4 regions of the Neorhizobium sp. T25_13 genome follow, and region 1 is predicted to be linked to each of the others. Evidence: riboswitches for the same ligand, from Rfam matches in the RefSeq annotation. Region 1 holds a riboswitch; each other region holds the start of a gene.

Region 1 (4,273 bases):
GCCGTAATGCCGATCTGCAGCAGCGACAGCGCTATGGCGCGTGGAGGGTCGAAATCGAAACGCAGCGACTGGTAAATCGCCACCTCGAGCGTGGTTGCAGCCGGCCCGCCGCCGAGCACCAGGACGAGCGTGAAGCTCGTGGCGCACAGCATGAAGATCAGGCCGGCAATGCCCGGGATGACGCGGCGGGCCGCAGGCCACTCGATGAAGCGGAAAACGGAGAAGGGTTTCATCCCGAGGCTGGAGGAGAGCAGCCAATATTCCGCCGGCTGGCGCTCCAGCGCCGCAAGCAGCAGTCTCGCGGCGAGCGGCAGGTTGAAGAACACATGTGCCAGCAAGATGCCGGAAAGCCCATAAATGCTGATCGGTTGTTCGAGACCAAGCTTCAATAGCAGGCTGTTTATCACTCCCTGCCGCCCCCAGATGCCGATCAGGCCGAGTGCACCGATCAGCACCGGCAGGCCCATCGGCAATGCCATCAGCCGGATGACCCATACACGGCCCGGAAAGCGCGGGCGGCGTGCGAGCGCGAGTGCGACGGGAAGGGCGAAGGCGACCGACAGCAGCATCGAAAGAACCGCCTGCAGCAGGGCGAAGCGCAGGATCCGCCAGGTATAGGCGGTGAACAGCCGGCTTTGGGTGTTGCCGGCGTCCCAGGAGAGAAGGGCGGCGACGGCGAAGCCGACGAAGAGGGCGATTCCGACAAGGCTCAGCAGCCCCCAGCCTATCCCGCGTCTCCGCTCGGCTCGAGTCAGCATGGGATTAGTTCATGCTCATGGCGGTCAGCCATTCGTCGATCCAGGCCTGCCGGTTTTTGGCGACCTCGTCCGACCCCATCAGGAAAGTTTTCGTCGGCTGCACCAGCTTGTTGAATGCGTCGGGGAGCGGCTGGGAGGTCTTGGCGGCCGGCATCATCCAGTTGGTGGTCGGGATGACGTCCTGGAAGGCCGGCGAGACCATGAATTTCAGGAACTGTTTCGCCAGGTCCTTTTCCTTCGCCCCCTTCAGCATGCCGGCGACCTCGATCTGGATGTAGTGGCCTTCGGAGAACGCGGCGGCCTGATAGCGGTCCGTCTTCTCCTCGACCATGTGATAGGCGGGCGAGGTCGTGTAGGAAAATACCATCGGCACTTCGCCCTTGGTGAACAGGCCATAGGCCTCCGACCAGCCGGGCGTGACGGTCAGCACGCGTTTCCTGAGCTTCGCCCAGGCCTCCGGTGCCTGGTCGCCATAGACCGATTTCACCCAGAGCAGCAGGCCGAGGCCGGGGGTCGAGGTGCGCGGGTCCTCGATGGCGATCTTCTGCGCCGGATCGCCGTCCACCAGTTCCTTGAGGCTTTTCGGCGGGTTCTTGATCGCCTGGGTATCGTAGACAACGGCGAAATGGCCGTAGTCGTAGGGGATGAACGTGTCGTCGCTGTAATTGCCGGGGACCTTGGCCGCGGCGGCGTCGAGCCCGTGCGGCTCGAACAGGCCGGTCGCCTTCGCCTCGGAGATCAGGTTGGTATCGAGGCCGAGCGCGATATCGGCGTCGGTGCCTTTGCCTTCCAGCTTCAGGCGGGTCAGAAGCGCCACGCCATCGGCGACGCCGACGAAATTGAGCTTGCAGGCGCAGGTCTTTTCGAACGCCTCTTTCACCTTGGGACCCGGGCCCCAATCGGAGATGAAGCTCTCGTAGGTGTAGACGGTCAGCGTCTTTTCCTGCGCTTCGGCCGGCGCGGAAAGGGAAAAGGCGGTAGCGGCCACGAGTATCGAAAGAATGGTGCTGCGCATCAGCGTCTCCTCGTTTTGGTGACAAAGGGGGATAGGCGCTGATGAAGAGCCGTCTAATCCCTCCGCCGGTGTTAACCGGATCAGGTTCCGCGGGTTGGCCAAAGGCCTCTCAGCCGCACGAAAACGCGCGGCACCCCGTTAGAGCAGGATCAGATTTAGCGGCGAGGCGAATGGCTGGCAAGAGGCGGTCTGCGGCCGGCTCAAGGCGCATTCGGCAGGAGCAACATGGCTCGGTGGTTCATGGCTCAGTGGTTCTGCGGAAACACTTTCAGTTCACGCGGAACGATCGCCATGCCGCCCAGCCGGTTGGCAACGGCGTAGTCGATCGTCTTTTCGACCACATCGGGCATGACCGGTTTGGTGAGAACGCCGAGCGAGCCCTTGACGCCGGCTTCCACATCGTCCGGATTACCCGTCATGAACACGACGGTGATGCCATATTGTTCGGCAAGCTCGCGACCGATCTCCGGACCAGTCCGGCCGTCCGAAAGATTGACATCGACCAGAGCGATATCGGCATAGGCGGCGAGCGCCAGGGCGTGTTTGCGGGCATTGGCAAAACCGGCGACTTTCAGGCCCATGGCTTCGATCGTCTCGGCTACATCGAGCGCGATCAGAAACTCGTCTTCGACAATCATGACTCTTTGATTCATCGCCTCAGTGGCCAGCCGACGACGCGTAACATTTGTCAGCATTGGATGTCCCCATTCGGTTGATCGGTTCCTGGCAGGCCGATCCGTCCCCGGGACATTTCGACCACTACTTACACCCCAGAACGCCCCGGGACATCATATGTTCCGCTCCGCGACAAATATTTTTTCAGCTAACTATTTGTTAAGTTTAACAAATCGCAAATCAGCCTTCAATTTCTTCACGCAGCATTTCGAGTTCCAGCCATTCTTCTTCCATTTTGCTGATGCTTTGGCGCAGCTTTTCCATCTCCGCAGCCAGCTTGTTGAAGGCGGCGGGATCCTTGGTGAAGAGATTGGGATCGGCCATTTTCTTCTCGCGGGCGGCGATCTCGGCCTCGGCTTTTGCCATTTCCTTCGGCAGGTTCTCGAGCGCGAATTTCTGCTTGAAGGAAAGCTTGCCTTTGCCCTTGGGCGTGCCGGAACCCGATGCCGCGGTATCGGTTTTTGCCCTGTCAGCTTTTTCGGTGCGGCGCCTTTCCTCCAGCGCGCCCTTGCGCTGCGCCAGCATATCCGTGTAGCCGCCGGCATATTCGATCCAGCGGCCGTCCGGTGCGTCCGGATTTGCGGGGGCGATGGTCGAGGTCACGGTGCGGTCGAGGAAGTCGCGGTCGTGGCTGACGAGGATGACGGTGCCGGAATAGCCGGCGACGATTTCCTGCAGCAGGTCCAGCGTCTCGATGTCGAGGTCGTTGGTCGGTTCGTCCAATATCAGGAGGTTGGACGGCCGGGCCATGATGCGGGCAAGCATCAGTCGGGCGCGCTCGCCGCCGGACAGGTTCTTGATCGGTGTCCTGATCTGCTCCGGCTGGAACAGGAAATCCTTCATGTAGCCTGCGACATGCCGCTGTTCGCCGTTGACCAGCAGCGTCTCGCCGCGTCCATCCGTCAGATAGTGGGACAGCGTGTCCTCGGGGTCCAGGTCCTCGCGCTTCTGGTCGAGTGTGGCGATTTCCAGATTGGTGCCGAGCTTGACGGTGCCGGTGTCGGGTGCCAACTGGCCGGTCAGCATCTTCAGAAGCGTCGTCTTGCCGGCGCCGTTCGGGCCGACGAGACCGATGCAGTCGCCGCGATGCACGCGGATCGAGAACGGTGCGACGATGATCCGCTCGTCGTAGCTCTTGGTGATGTTTTCGGCCTCGATGACCAGCTTGCCGGATTCACGGCCTTCGCTGACGCTCGCCTGCACCGTGCCCTGCGGTCCCTTGTGGCCGCGGTAATTGCCGCGCATCGTCTGCAACTCGCCGAGGCGGCGCATGTTGCGCTTGCGGCGGGCCGTCACGCCGTAGCGCAGCCAGTGCTCTTCGCGCTCGATCGCTTTGCCGAGCTTGTGCTGTTCCAGCTCTTCCGCCTCCAGCACCTCGTCGCGCCACGCTTCGAACTCGCCGAAACCGCGGTTGAGGCGTCGTGACGTGCCGCGATCGAGCCAGACGGTGGCATTCGAGACCTTTTCGAGGAAACGCCTGTCGTGCGAGATCACCACGAGCGCGCTTCGCGTCTTGCGCAGCTCCTCTTCCAGCCATTCGATGGTCGGCAGGTCGAGATGGTTGGTGGGCTCGTCGAGCATCAGGATGTCGGGTTCGGGCGCCATGACGCGGGCCAGTGCTGCGCGTCGGGATTCTCCGCCGGAGAGCGTGTTCGGGTGTTCCTGGCCGGTGAGGCCCAGATGTTCGAGCAGATAGGTGACGCGATAGGGGTCGTCGCCCGGGCCGAGGCCCGCTTCGGCATAGGCCTGCACCGTCGAATAGTCGGCGAAATCCGGCGCCTGTTCGAGATAGCGGATGGTCGAGGACGGATGGCGGAACACCTCG
Region 2 (4,273 bases), on a different contig from region 1:
GTAGCGGAAAAGCTTGGCCGGCCTCCCGCCGGTTTCGCTGGTCGCCTCGCCGGTTTCCTCGATCAGCTCCTGCTGGTCGATCAGCCGGCGGAAATTCGGCTTGTGCAGCGTCAAGCCAGCCAGTGCCTCGACGGTGCGCTGCAATTGCGACAGCGTAAAACTTTCAGGCATCAATTCGAAGACCACCGGGCGGTATTTGATCTTGGCGCGCAGCCGCGCGATCCCGGTCGCCAGGATGCGGCGGTGGTCGGCAAACATCGAACGCCCGAAACTTTTGGTCGGCGGACAACCGGCCTCGGTCACCAGCCCTGCCTCATACATCAGTTCGTAACGCTGCAGGCCGAGATCCTCGTTCCATGCGGCGCCGTCGAGGCCGAAGGCAAAATCGACACGGCGCCGGCGGTGTTCGCGGCGCGCCGTTTCCGAAGCGACCCAATCCTGCAGGCGGTCGGTGATGGCCGCCTGTATCTCCGGCCTGCCCCCGCGATGGTCTTCCCAGGGGAAATATTCGTACCAGCCGTGCCAACCGGGTTTTCCGGCACCGGGTGCGGCCTGCTCGCGGACCAGGCCGAGATAGCTGATCGAGATCGTCCGCCCCTCGGCATCCTCATGGGTCCGGTCGCGGTCGGCGAAGGTATAGAGCTGTTCGAGATAACCGAGCGGATGGCCGGTCTGGTCCCCCACCCATTCGCGAAGCCCGGCCTGCAGGCTCCTGTGCCCAAGCTCGAAAGGCCCGGATGGCAGCGCATCGCCGGAGCGAACCGTCATCACGCGCGGCTCGTCGCCGGTCACGGCGGACAGAACCGCGATCAGTTCCGCATGGGCAAGTCCGATGGTCAAGCAAACTCCGAAGTGCGTAACGTGAAAAGCCTGTCTGGCATGAAAATCACGTTACGCGAACCCCGGCGTTCAAATCAAACAATATCAGCAGCTTGGCTTACTTGATTTCGACCGCGAGATCCCCGATCGGCGGCACGGTCTTGATCAGTCCCATTTCCTGCATGAAGGCGGCGAAGCGCTGATAGCGGCCTTGGTCGAGTGCGGCCGGACGCTTGGCAAAGCGCGGCAGCGTGTCGAAGAACGCGGTGCGGTTCAGTTCGTCATCGAGGTTGGGATAGGCCTTGACGAAAAGCTGCCAAGCCTCCTGCGGATGGTTGGTGATGTAGATCGAAGCCTGCTCGACGGCATGCAGGAAACGCGGCAGCCGGTTATCGGCGGCAGAATCGCGGCGGGTGACGAAGATCAGCTCGTCATAGGCCGGAACGCCGTGCTCTTCCGGGAAGAAGGCGCGACCCGGATGGCCCTCGATCTTCATCTGGGTCAGCTCGAAATTGCGGAAACCGCCGAGCGTCGCATCCACCTTGCCGCCGATCAGCGACGGTGACAGCGAAAAATTGACGTTGATCAGTTCCACATCGCCGTTCGAAAGCCCTTCGGAGGCCAGCATGCGCTTCAGCATCGCATCCTCGAAACCGGTGACGGAAAAGCCGACCTTCTTGCCCTTCAGGTCCTTGAGGCTCTTGATCGGACCGTCCGCCAGCACCGTGACGGTGTTCAAGGGCGTCTCGACCAGCGTGCCGAACCGCACCAGCGGCAGCCCTGCCTCATGGTCGAGATAGAGATTGGGCTGGTAGTGGATGCCGATATCCGCCTGGCCGGCCGAAACCAGCCGCGGCACCGCGGAGGCGTCTGACGGCGGGATGAGCTCGACGTCGAGATTGGCATCGGCAAACAGCCCGCGCTGCTTGGCGATGGCCATCGGCGCGTGGTCCGGATTGACGAACCATTCGAGCAGCACGCTGAGCTTGTCGGCGGCCTGCGCAGAAACGGGCGCAGCCAGACTGGCCAGCGCAATGAAGGACGCGGTGAGGATACGGATCATGATCGGACGGAACTCCCTGATGCGGATGAAGATGAAGGGTCGGCTTCGCTGGCCCACGGGGCGAGCCCGGCGGTCAGCCGGTCGATAAGAAGCCGTAGAATGAGGGTAAGGATTGCCAATATGGTCATCGCCGCGAACACCGTGTCGGTCTGCATGCGGGCATTGGCCTGGATCATCACGAAGCCGAGCCCGCCGGACGCGCCGACCCATTCCCCGACGACCGCACCAAGCGGCGCAAGCGGGGCAGCGACCCGAAGACCGGAGACGAGGCTCGGGATCGCCAGCGGCACGCGCATCGACACCAGCGTCTGCCAGTGGTTCGCGCCCTCCAGCGAGACGGCGTCGAGGATTTCCTGGTCGGTGCGACGAAGACCATCGGCAAAGGCCGACGCGACCGGAAAGAAGATGATGATCGTCGTCATCGCCACTTTCGAGGCCAGCCCGAAACCCAGCCAGAGAACCAGGATCGGCGCCAGCACGAAGACGGGAAAGGCCTGCAGGATCAGCACCATCGGCCAGACGAGACGACCAAGCCGCGGCAACGCGGCGACGCCGAAGGCCGTGGCGATGCCGAGGCCTGCGCCGATCGCCAAACCGAACACGATTTCCGTCAGCGTCACGAGGCCGTTCTGCAGCAGGAAACCCGGCTGCCGCCCGAAGGCGGAAGCAACGGCAATCGGAGACGGCAGAATGTAACGGGGCGGAGCAAACAGCCAGACGCCCGCTTGCCAGAGGGCGACAAGCAGGACGAGGCCGATGACCGCATGGGACGCGCGCATGATGCTACGCGCCGAACCTGCACGCCGGGACCGGATATCCTCGCGGAACCACGGGAAGAATGGATGTCATCGGTCGATCTCCAGATCAGTCAATCACGGAGATCCAGGTGAAGCGGAGAAGAGAAAGTATCGTCGAATGACGCTTATTTCCGTTCCTACGCCGGCATGACCCGGATCAGGTTCAAGGGTCCGGCTCACCGCCATCTCAGCATCGTCAAGATGCCCCCCTCGGAATAAGACGATAACTGTCGGTTTTCAGTATGCCTGTCAAGCGGACCGGCCTACCCGCCCGCAATCCTCTCCAGTTTACCGCGCGTAGAGACGGTCGAGGCGGACCACCCTGCCCAGCAAAGCCAGCGCGATGACCGTGAAGAGGATCAGGACGGCCGAGATGGCATGCGCGGTCGGCTCCAGGCTGAAGGTCGATTCCGCGTAGATGCGGACCGGCAGAGTCGTCAGGCGGGCGGTGGTGAGAAAGCTCGTCACCGTCACCTCGCCGAAGCTCAGCAGGAAGCCGACGATACCGGCCGCAAACAGTCCCGGCGCCAGACCCGGCATGATGATCAGGAAAAACCGCCGCACCGGGCTTGCCCCGAGGCTCGCCGCCGCCTCCTCCTGCGCCCGGTCGAGCCCCATGACCGAGGTGGTCAGAAGCGTGATCGCAAACGGCAGGATGACGATCACATGGATCGCCACGAGGCCGAGGAAGGGCGGAATGATCAGGTAGATCTGCAAGAGCCGCAGCATTCCGACCCCGATCGCCACGTGGGGCAGCGACATCGGCAGCAGCCAGAAAGCCAGGAGCGCGGAGCGACCCTTGAACGGATAACGGGCGAGCGCGAAGGCCGCCGGCAGCGAAAGCGAAAGCGCCACCAGCATCGAGGTGACGGCAAGCCGCACCGACACCCAGAAGGCATCCGCATAGGTTCCGGCAAAAAACACCGCCTCGTACCATTTGAGGGTGAAACCGCGGAAGCCGGAAGCGGTCGCCTGCGGCACGTCGTTGAAACTCTGGATGCAGACCAGCACCAGCGGCAGCAGCAGGAGCAGCAGCGAGATGGCGAGCAGCAGTTTTGAAACGATCGGCCCGAGGATGTTGATGATCGGCACCAGCCAGCGGGGAATGCTCCAGGGATTGCTGGGCTTGCCCTTCAGCCACGGCATCAGGCGGTTGAGCGAGTAGGCGCAGAGCGCCGCAAACGCGAGACCGGTGACGGTCATGATGATCGCAAGTGCCGCGGCAAGCGGCGCATTGAGGTTCTTGATCGCCTCCTGCAGCACCAGCATGCCGGTGGTCCAGACCTTTTTGCCGCCAAGCAGGGAGGCGGAAACGTAAGCCGTGGTCGCCATCAGGAAAACGATCACAGTGCCGGAGCGCAGGCCGGGCAGCGAAAGCGGCAGGTCGACGGTGAGGAACCGGACCGCAGGAGAGGCGCCGAGGCTCTGGGCCGCTTCATGCACGCGCGGCGAGGTGTTCTGCAGATTGTCGTAGAGCGCCAGCACCATGAAGGGCAGGAAGACCTGCGCCAGCGCGACCGCGACCGCGCCGTGCGTGAACAGCATGTACCGGGCCGGCGGGATGCCGATCAGCCCGGTGACCGAATTGATCAGC
Region 3 (4,273 bases), on a different contig from region 1:
GATAACGTCCGCCAATACGTCCGGGCTGTCTTCGCCTTCCAGATGACCGCCCTTCACCAGGACTGCCTTAGGCCCGATCTTCAGCAGTCGCTCGGCTTGAGCTGCCATCCCTTCGCGGGTCGTGGCGATCGTTTCGCCGAGCAGCGCTGCGGCTTCGGGGAGGTTGGGGGTGACGACGGTGGCGAGCGGCATCAGCTTGTAGGTGACGGCATCCACCGCGTCGAGCGCCAGCAGCGGCGAGCCGCCCTTGGCGATCATCACCGGATCGAGCACGATCGGCACGGTATCGCGATAGGGCCGCAGCACGTCGGCGACCGCCTCGGCGATCTCGGCATTGGCGATCATGCCAATCTTCACCGCGTCGACGCGCACGTCGAGAAAAATGGTGCGGATCTGGTTTGCGACGAAGGCGGCGGGCACCGCATGCATCCCGGTGACCCCTCGGGTATTCTGGGCGGTCAGCGCGGTCAGCGCCGCCATGCCATAGGTGCCGCGCGCCGCGAAGGTTTTCAGGTCCGCCTGGATGCCGGCGCCGCCGGAAGGGTCCGAGCCGGCGATCGACAGGACATTCTTGATGCTCATGCGCGCGCCCTTTCGATTTCCGCGGCAATTCTGCGGGCTGCGGCTTCAGGATCGGGCTGGCCGCAGATAGCGGAGACGACCGCGATGCCCTTGGCGCCGGCGGCGAGTGCAGGTCCGGCATGTTCCGCCTTGACGCCGCCGATCGCGACGGCCGGAACCGGCGCCATGGCGGCGATGCGCGCAAGCCCGTCGAAACCGATCGGCTGTTTATGGTCGGGTTTGGTGCCGGTCGCAAAGACGGGACCGATGCCGACATAGTCGACGATGGAAGGATCCACCCGCCGCGCCAGGTCCTCGGTCTCCACCGAGAGGCCAAGGATCATGCCATGGCCGGCGCGCTGCCGCGCCATCACTGCCACCATGTCGCTCTGGCCGACATGCAAGCCTTCGGCGCCGATCGCGATCGCCGCCTCCACGTCGTCGTTGATGATCAGGGGAACCCCGGTACCGGCCAGTACCGCCTTCAGCGCCCGGCCGGTTTCGATCATTTTTGCCGTGTCCGCCTGCTTGTCGCGGAGCTGGACGATGGTGACGCCGCCGGCGACCGCCAGCCTTGTCGTCTCGATCATGCCGATCTCGCGGCAGAGATCGGGATCAAGGACGAGGTAGACGGAAAGGTCGAAGGTCTTTTTCATGCTGCGGCGATCCTTGCCTTTGCATCGAGCGTCTCGCCGGTCAGCGCCGCGAGGCGGTCGAGGAAGATCGGCGAGAAGAAGCCGGGACCCGAGGCGGTGAAGGCCGCTTCCTCGCCCGCGACCGCGAACATCGCGAGCGCGGCGACCGTCGCCTCGAAGGGATCGTCCGCGGTGGCGGCAAAGGCGCCGACCAGGCAGGTGAGCGAGCAGCCGAGCGCTGTGACCCGCGGCATCAGGGCAGAACCGCCGAGGATGCGGACCGAACGCCGGCCGTCGGTGACGAAATCCACCTCGCCGGTAACAGCCACCACGCAGGCCTGCTGCCGGGCGATGGCGATGGCGGAGCTTTCGGCCGCCGCGACGCTGTCGCCGCTGTCGACGCCATGGCCGCTCGACTGGCTGCCGGCCAGAGCGATGATTTCCGACGCGTTGCCGCGGATGATCGTCGGCCTCAGTTCCATGAGTTCGGCGAGCGCCACGCGGCGATAGGCGGTGGCATAATGGGCGACGGGATCGAGCACCCATGGCTTGCCAGCTTCCGTGGCGGAGGCGGCCGCGGCCTTCATGCCGGCCAGGAAATCCGGCGACAGGGTGCCGATATTGATCGTCAGGGCCGAAGCGATGCGGGCGAATTCGCCGGCCTCTTCCTTCGTATGCACCATGGCGGGCGAGGCGCCGGCGGCAAGCATCACGTTGGCTGCGATGTTCATCGCTACAAAATTGGTGATGTTCTGGACAAGCGGATTTTTCGCGCGCATCGCCGTCAACAGCTGGCCGGGGGTTTCCGCAAGGAGCGTTGTCGTCTGCATGTCTGCCTCGTTCGGCGGGGCAGGCGCGGGGCGCAATGTTGAACGCCCGGACGACTCCCTCCGCCAGCATGATCTGGTTCAGGTTCTAAGGGTGCTTCTCAGCCCGGCTCTGCCGGACGCCCCTGTCTTCACCATGGCTTACAGCAAAGAGAATGCGCTTCGCCAGTGATTTTTTCTGATTTTGGGCCTTGCAGCTCTAGTCGCTAGAGGTTGTAGAGACGGGGCTCGGTCCAAACGGGAAAGAGATGATGAGCGCCACGACACAGGCACGATACAAGGTTGGCGGCATGGATTGCGCCAGCTGCGCGACGAAGATCGACACCGCGGTTCGCCGCATGCCGGGCGTCGCGGACGTGTCCGTTTCGGTTGCATCCGGCACGATGACTGTGAAACATGATGGGACGGGCGATCTTGGAGCGATCGAGAAGAAGGTCGTCGGGCTGGGGTATACGCTGAGGGCGCTGGGGCAGAGAGCGCCGGCCAACGTCGGAGCGAGCGGCCCCCTCATCCCGCCTCCGCTTCACTCGGCGGACCTCTCCCCGAGGGGAGAGGAGGACGGAGACGGTGCGGCAAGTCTTCTTCTCCCTAGCGGGGAGAAGGTGGCCGCGGAGCGGTCGGATGAGGGGGGCGGCGGGCACAGCCACGAACATGGGCAGAGTTGTGGCCACGACCCCCACCATCATGATGACGACCACGCTGCCTCAGACATCGAAGACCTGCACGGCCACGATCACGGGCCGATGGACGGGCCGTGGTGGAAATCGACAAAGGGGCGCTTGACCATCCTGGTCGGGTTCGTGTTGACGGCGGCTTACGGGCTCGGCCACCTCGTCCCTGCCTATGGCCTCTATATCTTCACCGCCGCGATGTTGGTCGGCCTCGTGCCGATCGCCCGTCGCGCGATCATGGCAGCACTTGCCGGCACGCCGTTTTCGATCGAGATGCTGATGACGATCGCCGCCGTCGGCGCTGTCATCATCGACGCGTCGGAAGAGGCGGCCGCAGTGGTTTTCCTTTTCCTCGTCGGGGAACTGCTGGAGGGGGTCGCGGCCGGCAAGGCGCGCCAGAGCATCCAGAGCCTGACGGCGCTCGCGCCGAAGAACGCGCTGCTCGAAGAAAACGGCCAGACCCGCGAAGTGCCGGCCGAGAGCCTTGCGGTTGGCGCGACCATCCTCGTGCGTCCCGGCGACCGCATTTCGGCGGACGGCGTCATCATCGCCGGCGAAAGCGCGATCGACGAAGCGCCGGTGACAGGCGAAAGCACGCCGGTTGCCAAGGGTATCGACGACACGGTGTTTGCCGGCACGATCAACGGTGATGCCGCCTTGCGGGTTCGCGTGACGGCAGCTGCCGAGGACAATACGATTGCCCGCGTGGTGCGGTTGGTCGAGGAGGCGCAGGAAAGCAAGGCCCCGACCGAACGCTTCATCGACCGGTTTTCCCGCTATTACACGCCGGGTGTCGTCGCCGTTGCGGCGCTGGTCGCCATCCTGCCGCCGCTCGCTGCCGGCGCGTCCTGGAGCGAGTGGGTCTACAAGGGCCTGGCGATCCTCTTGATCGGCTGCCCCTGCGCTCTGGTCATCTCGACGCCGGCGGCAATCGCCGCATCGCTGTCGTCAGGTGCCCGCCGCGGCCTCTTGATGAAGGGCGGCGCGGTGCTCGAAACGCTCGGCAAGATCACCGCCGTCGCGCTCGACAAGACCGGCACGCTGACGGCCGGCAGACCCCAGGTGACCGATGTCATCGCCTTCGGCCGCAATGCGGAAGACGTGTTGCGCTTTGCCGCTGCGCTCGAAACCGGCTCCAGCCATCCGCTCGCCGTCGCGATCCTTGCCAAGGCTGCCGATGACGAGGTCGAGATTCCGACCGCGACGGATGCCCGGGCGCTCGGCGGCAAGGGTGTCACGGCCGTGGTCGAAGGTGAGGAAGTTTTCCTCGGTTCGCCCAAGGCCGCAGCCGAGCGGGTTTCGCTGCCGATGGCGCACGGCCGGCGGATCACCGGCCTCAACGACGAAGGCAAGACCGTCTCGGTGCTGATCGTCGGCGGGGTCCTCGCCGGTGCCATCGCCATGCGCGACGAGCCGCGTCCCGACGCCAGGGCCGGCCTGACGGCGCTGACCGATGCCGGCATCCGGACCGTGATGCTGACCGGCGACAATGCCCGCACCGCGGCCGCAATCGGCAAGGACCTCGGCATCGAGGTGCGTGCCGAGCTGATGCCGGAAGACAAGAGCCGCATCGTCGGCG
Region 4 (4,273 bases), on a different contig from region 1:
CGATCTCCACCTCGAGGCCGAGCGACTTCATCATCTCGACGCCGCGATCCATCCACAGCTGGCGGAAATCGGTGACGTGGCTTTCGGTCCCCATGCAGACATATTCGCGCATGCGGAACAGCTGCTGGCGGGCCGGATCCTTGGAGGGCTCGTGGCGGAAGCAGTAGCTCTGCAGGTCGAAGAGGGCGCCGCCGGCGGGCAGGCTGCCGCGGCGCGCAACGGTCGGATAGAGCGGATAGCAGGCCGCCGGCGTTAGCACGATGTCGGTCGCTTCCTGGCCCTTGGTCCAGTCCTCCTCGCCGACTTCCATGCATTTCAGCAGGCTCATATGGTCGAGTTCGTTGCCGCAGAACGAATGCACCGTGCCGGCGAGCTGCGGGAAGCTCTTCATATAGCCGCTGGTCTCGAAGAAGGCGCGGTTCATGCCCGGCGGGAAGCGCATCGCCTCGGCACCGTCGCTGCCGCCGACCTTGTCGATCAGCCGCTCGAAGGCGGCGATGACGTCTTCGAACTGGCCGCTGCGGCCATACAATCCGTCGACGCCCGTCTCGATCAGCAGGCCTGCATCGAACAGTCGGTCGAGAAATGAAACTTGCATATCCATGGCTTTACCTCATTCTTTTCAATGGTTTACATATGAAATGATCGGGGCGTCAGCCGAGCAGGCTGGTGTCCGGTTTCTGAACGAGCAGCATGGTCGACGTGTTGCCGAGGATGCGGTCGTTGGAAATCATCAGCTGGGCGGAATGCGCGTCGCGCAGATGCCGGCCGAGACTGTAGGGCGTGCCGTTCTTGTAGCCCATGATGCCGCAGATGATCATCGCCTGGTTGATGATGGTCAGGATGGTCTCGGAGGAAGCCAGCTTGACGTTATTCATGGCGATCGAAAACGCCATCGACGACAGCTGGTCGTGATCCGCCTTGGCATCCGCGTAGATCCTGAGGCCGGAGAGGATGCCGGCCTTGAGGAGCTGCAGCAGGTTCGAGGCTTCGGCGAGCCTCAGCGCGCCGGGCGGCTGGGTGCCGCCGGCCTTGCGGGCGGCGGCACGCACGAAGGCCTGCGCGCGCAGTACCGCGTCGGCGGCGATCCCGTACCAGACCGCGCTCCAGAGGAGATGCGAGGTGGCGAGCATCGATTGCGCCGCGATCTCGGCGAACGGCTTTGGAAAGATCTGGACGGACGGCGCCTCGCCCCTGAAGAGGAAACCGTCGGAGCAGGTGCCGCGCATGCCGAGCGTATCCCAGTCGACGGTCTTCTGCAGGGTATACTGGCCTTGCTTGAAGACGGTCATGACCTGGTCGGTCGGTGCGGCCTTCTCGTTGGAGCGCGAGGTGACCATGATCGCATCGGCGTGGGCGCCGTAGGAAATCACCGTCGCATCCTTGGTCAAGCGGCAGACGTCGCCGTCGACCTCGATCGCGCAGATGGAGTTGCGCATATTGCCGCCGATGCCGCCCTCGGTCGTCGCGGAGGCGACGAGAAGCTGGCGGCCGGCAAGCTCGCGCATGAAATCCCGATGCCATTCGCTGTCGCCACCGTGCTCCACGAGGCTCGAAACCTTGATCTGGTGCATGGCGAAAACCATGGCGCTCGCGGCGCAGGCCTGTCCCAGGATGGAGCAGACCTCGGCGATCTCGGCGATCGAAGCACCCTCGCCGCCGAACGCGGCCGGGATCTGGATGCCGATCAGGCGCTCGGCTTTCATGGCATCGACCGCCTCGCGGGGGAAGCGGCCGTCATGATCGACGCGGTCGGCAAATTCGGCCGCTACGGCTGCCACGCGGTGAGCGCGGGCGCTCAGGCTCATGTCGGCGGCAAAGGCGGGGAGGCTCATCTCAAGCGGCCTCGCGCGCTTTCAGGATATGCGAAACCGTCTGCTCGATCGCGGCTATGCTGGCGAAGGACTTGCGGTTCAAAAGGCTGTCGGGAAACTCGATGTCGAAGGCCTCTTCCAGGCCGAGCATCAGTTGTACGGATGCAAATGAGGAGAGGCCGGCCGCATAAAGATCGGCGCCGTCTTCCAACTCGGTCACCGCGACCGGAAGGCCGCCTACACGTGTGAGCAATTCGCGAATGGTCTCGTTCATCTCGACATCTCCGGATCGTTCAAATTCTGCGTTCATCGCTGGGGACGTTATTACGCAGGAAAGCATAAGATTCCGGTAATAAACGTCGTGAAGTTAGGGCTGCGGGATTCCGTAAAATCCGATCGATCGCCATCCGCATGCCCCGGCTTGACATCAACGGCCCGCGGGTTTCTGATGGCGCCATTCACCAGGGGGGTCCCGCCAAGGGGCTGAGATACTGCTGGTCGGACCGGCTTTGGCCGGCCGAGGCGCAGTGACCCGTTGAACCTGATCCAGTTCATACTGGCGTAGGGACGGTGCGGGCGCTGCGGCAGCGAGGGCGGGAAACCGTCCTTCGGATTCCGGGGTGTTTTTCCATCATTCCAACACTGGAACTGGGTCTCCAAACGTCAAACCTTGGAGCCTTGAGCCATGAATATTGCAACCACCAAGCTCACCCCGGTCGTCACCACCGGCCCGCTTCCCGCTTCCACGAAGGTCCTGAAAGCAGGAACGATCCACCCGGACATCCGCGTGCCGATGCGCCAGATCGCGTTGCATCCGACCTCCGGCGAGCCGCCGGTCACCGTCTACGATTCCTCCGGTCCCTATACCGCCGAAGGCGCCGCGATCAGCATCGATGCCGGCCTGCCTCGCCTGCGCGAAAGCTGGATTGTCGCCCGCGGCGATGTCGAAACCTATGAAGGCCGCATCGTCAGGCCGGAGGACAACGGCTTCGTGTCCGGCAGCCACCTGACGCCGGAATTCCCGGTCCGCAACCAGCCCTTCAAGGCGACGGCGGGCAGGGCCGTCACCCAGCTCGCCTATGCGCGGGCCGGCATCGTCACGCCGGAGATGGAATTCGTCGCCATCCGCGAGAACCTCGGCCGGCAGGCGGCCAGCGAGCCGCTCATCCGCGACGGCGAAAGTTTCGGCGCCCATGTGCCGGACTTCGTGACCCCCGAATTCGTTCGGCGCGAAGTCGCCGAAGGCCGGGCGATCATTCCCGCCAATATCAACCATCCCGAATCCGAACCGATGATCATCGGCCGCAACTTCCTGGTGAAGATCAATGCCAATATCGGCAATTCGGCCGTCACCTCGTCGATGGCCGAGGAAGTCGAGAAGATGGTCTGGGCGATCCGCTGGGGCGCCGATACGGTCATGGACCTGTCGACCGGCCGCAACATCCACAATATCCGCGACTGGATCATCCGCAATTCGCCGGTGCCGATCGGCACCGTGCCGCTCTACCAGGCGCTCGAAAAGGTGAACGGCATTGCCGAGGACCTGACCTGGGAGGTCTATCGCGACACGCTGATCGAACAGGCCGAACAGGGCGTCGACTATTTCACCATCCATGCCGGCGTGCGGCTCGCCTATATCCCGCTCACCGTCAACCGCGTCACCGGCATCGTTTCCCGCGGCGGCTCGATCATGGCCAAGTGGTGTCTGCACCACCACAAGGAGAGTTTCCTCTACGAACATTTCGAGGAAATCTGCGACATCGCCCGGGCCTATGACGTCTCGTTCTCGCTCGGCGATGGTCTTCGCCCGGGTTCGATCGCCGATGCCAACGATGCGGCCCAGTTCGCGGAACTGGAGACCCTCGGGGAGCTGACGAAGATCGCCTGGGCGAAGGATTGCCAGGTGATGATCGAAGGCCCCGGCCATGTGCCGATGCACAAAATCAAGGCCAACATGGACAAGCAGCTTGCGGTCTGCGGCGAAGCGCCGTTCTATACGCTCGGGCCGCTGACCACCGATATCGCGCCGGGCTACGACCACATCACGTCGGGCATCGGGGCGGCGATGATCGGCTGGTTCGGCACCGCCATGCTCTGCTACGTGACGCCGAAGGAACATCTCGGCTTGCCGGATCGCAACGACGTCAAGGTGGGCGTCATCACCTACAAGATCGCAGCACATGCGGCCGATCTCGCCAAGGGCCATCCCGCGGCGCAGGTGCGCGACGACGCGCTGTCGCGCGCCCGCTTCGAGTTCCGCTGGGAGGACCAGTTCAACCTCTCCCTCGATCCGGAAACGGCCCGCTCGATGCATGACGAGACCTTGCCGAAGGAGGCGCACAAGGTGGCGCATTTCTGCTCCATGTGCGGCCCGAAATTCTGCTCGATGCGGATATCGCATGACATCCGCGCCGAGGCGCAGAAGGAGGGACTGGAAGCCATGGCTGCCAAATATCGCG

What was found. Region 1 has a riboswitch for thiamine pyrophosphate ahead of thiB (thiamine ABC transporter substrate binding subunit). Riboswitches for the same ligand answer to the same signal wherever they lie in the genome.
Region 2: linked by a shared signal. The riboswitch ahead of C5J22_RS12455 (ABC transporter permease) and the one ahead of thiB (thiamine ABC transporter substrate binding subunit) in region 1 are both predicted to bind thiamine pyrophosphate.
Region 3: linked by a shared signal. The riboswitch ahead of thiM (hydroxyethylthiazole kinase) and the one ahead of thiB (thiamine ABC transporter substrate binding subunit) in region 1 are both predicted to bind thiamine pyrophosphate.
Region 4: linked by a shared signal. The riboswitch ahead of thiC (phosphomethylpyrimidine synthase ThiC) and the one ahead of thiB (thiamine ABC transporter substrate binding subunit) in region 1 are both predicted to bind thiamine pyrophosphate.

Annotation. Positions count from the first base shown of each region.
Region 1 is NZ_PVBI01000017.1:47,214-51,486, reverse strand. Features, by position in the region: gene thiP (thiamine/thiamine pyrophosphate ABC transporter permease ThiP) at 1-758, opposite strand, end outside; gene thiB (thiamine ABC transporter substrate binding subunit) at 763-1,773, opposite strand; TPP riboswitch at 1,814-1,921, opposite strand; gene C5J22_RS27495 (response regulator) at 2,019-2,468, opposite strand; gene C5J22_RS27490 (ABC-F family ATP-binding cassette domain-containing protein) at 2,629-4,273, opposite strand, start outside.
Region 2 is NZ_PVBI01000004.1:486,380-490,652, forward strand. Features, by position in the region: gene C5J22_RS12445 (hypothetical protein) at 1-840, opposite strand, end outside; gene C5J22_RS12450 (ABC transporter substrate-binding protein) at 938-1,882, opposite strand; gene C5J22_RS12455 (ABC transporter permease) at 1,879-2,661, opposite strand; TPP riboswitch at 2,797-2,900, opposite strand; gene C5J22_RS12460 (ABC transporter permease subunit) at 2,968-4,273, opposite strand, start outside.
Region 3 is NZ_PVBI01000015.1:8,506-12,778, reverse strand. Features, by position in the region: gene thiD (bifunctional hydroxymethylpyrimidine kinase/phosphomethylpyrimidine kinase) at 1-582, opposite strand, end outside; gene thiE (thiamine phosphate synthase) at 579-1,217, opposite strand; gene thiM (hydroxyethylthiazole kinase) at 1,214-2,026, opposite strand; TPP riboswitch at 2,065-2,160, opposite strand; gene C5J22_RS26040 (heavy metal translocating P-type ATPase) at 2,275-4,273, shown strand, end outside.
Region 4 is NZ_PVBI01000010.1:197,535-201,807, forward strand. Features, by position in the region: gene C5J22_RS22870 (amino acid--[acyl-carrier-protein] ligase) at 1-604, opposite strand, end outside; gene C5J22_RS22875 (acyl-CoA dehydrogenase family protein) at 654-1,835, opposite strand; gene C5J22_RS22880 (acyl carrier protein) at 1,837-2,088, opposite strand; TPP riboswitch at 2,268-2,400, shown strand; gene thiC (phosphomethylpyrimidine synthase ThiC) at 2,500-4,273, shown strand, end outside.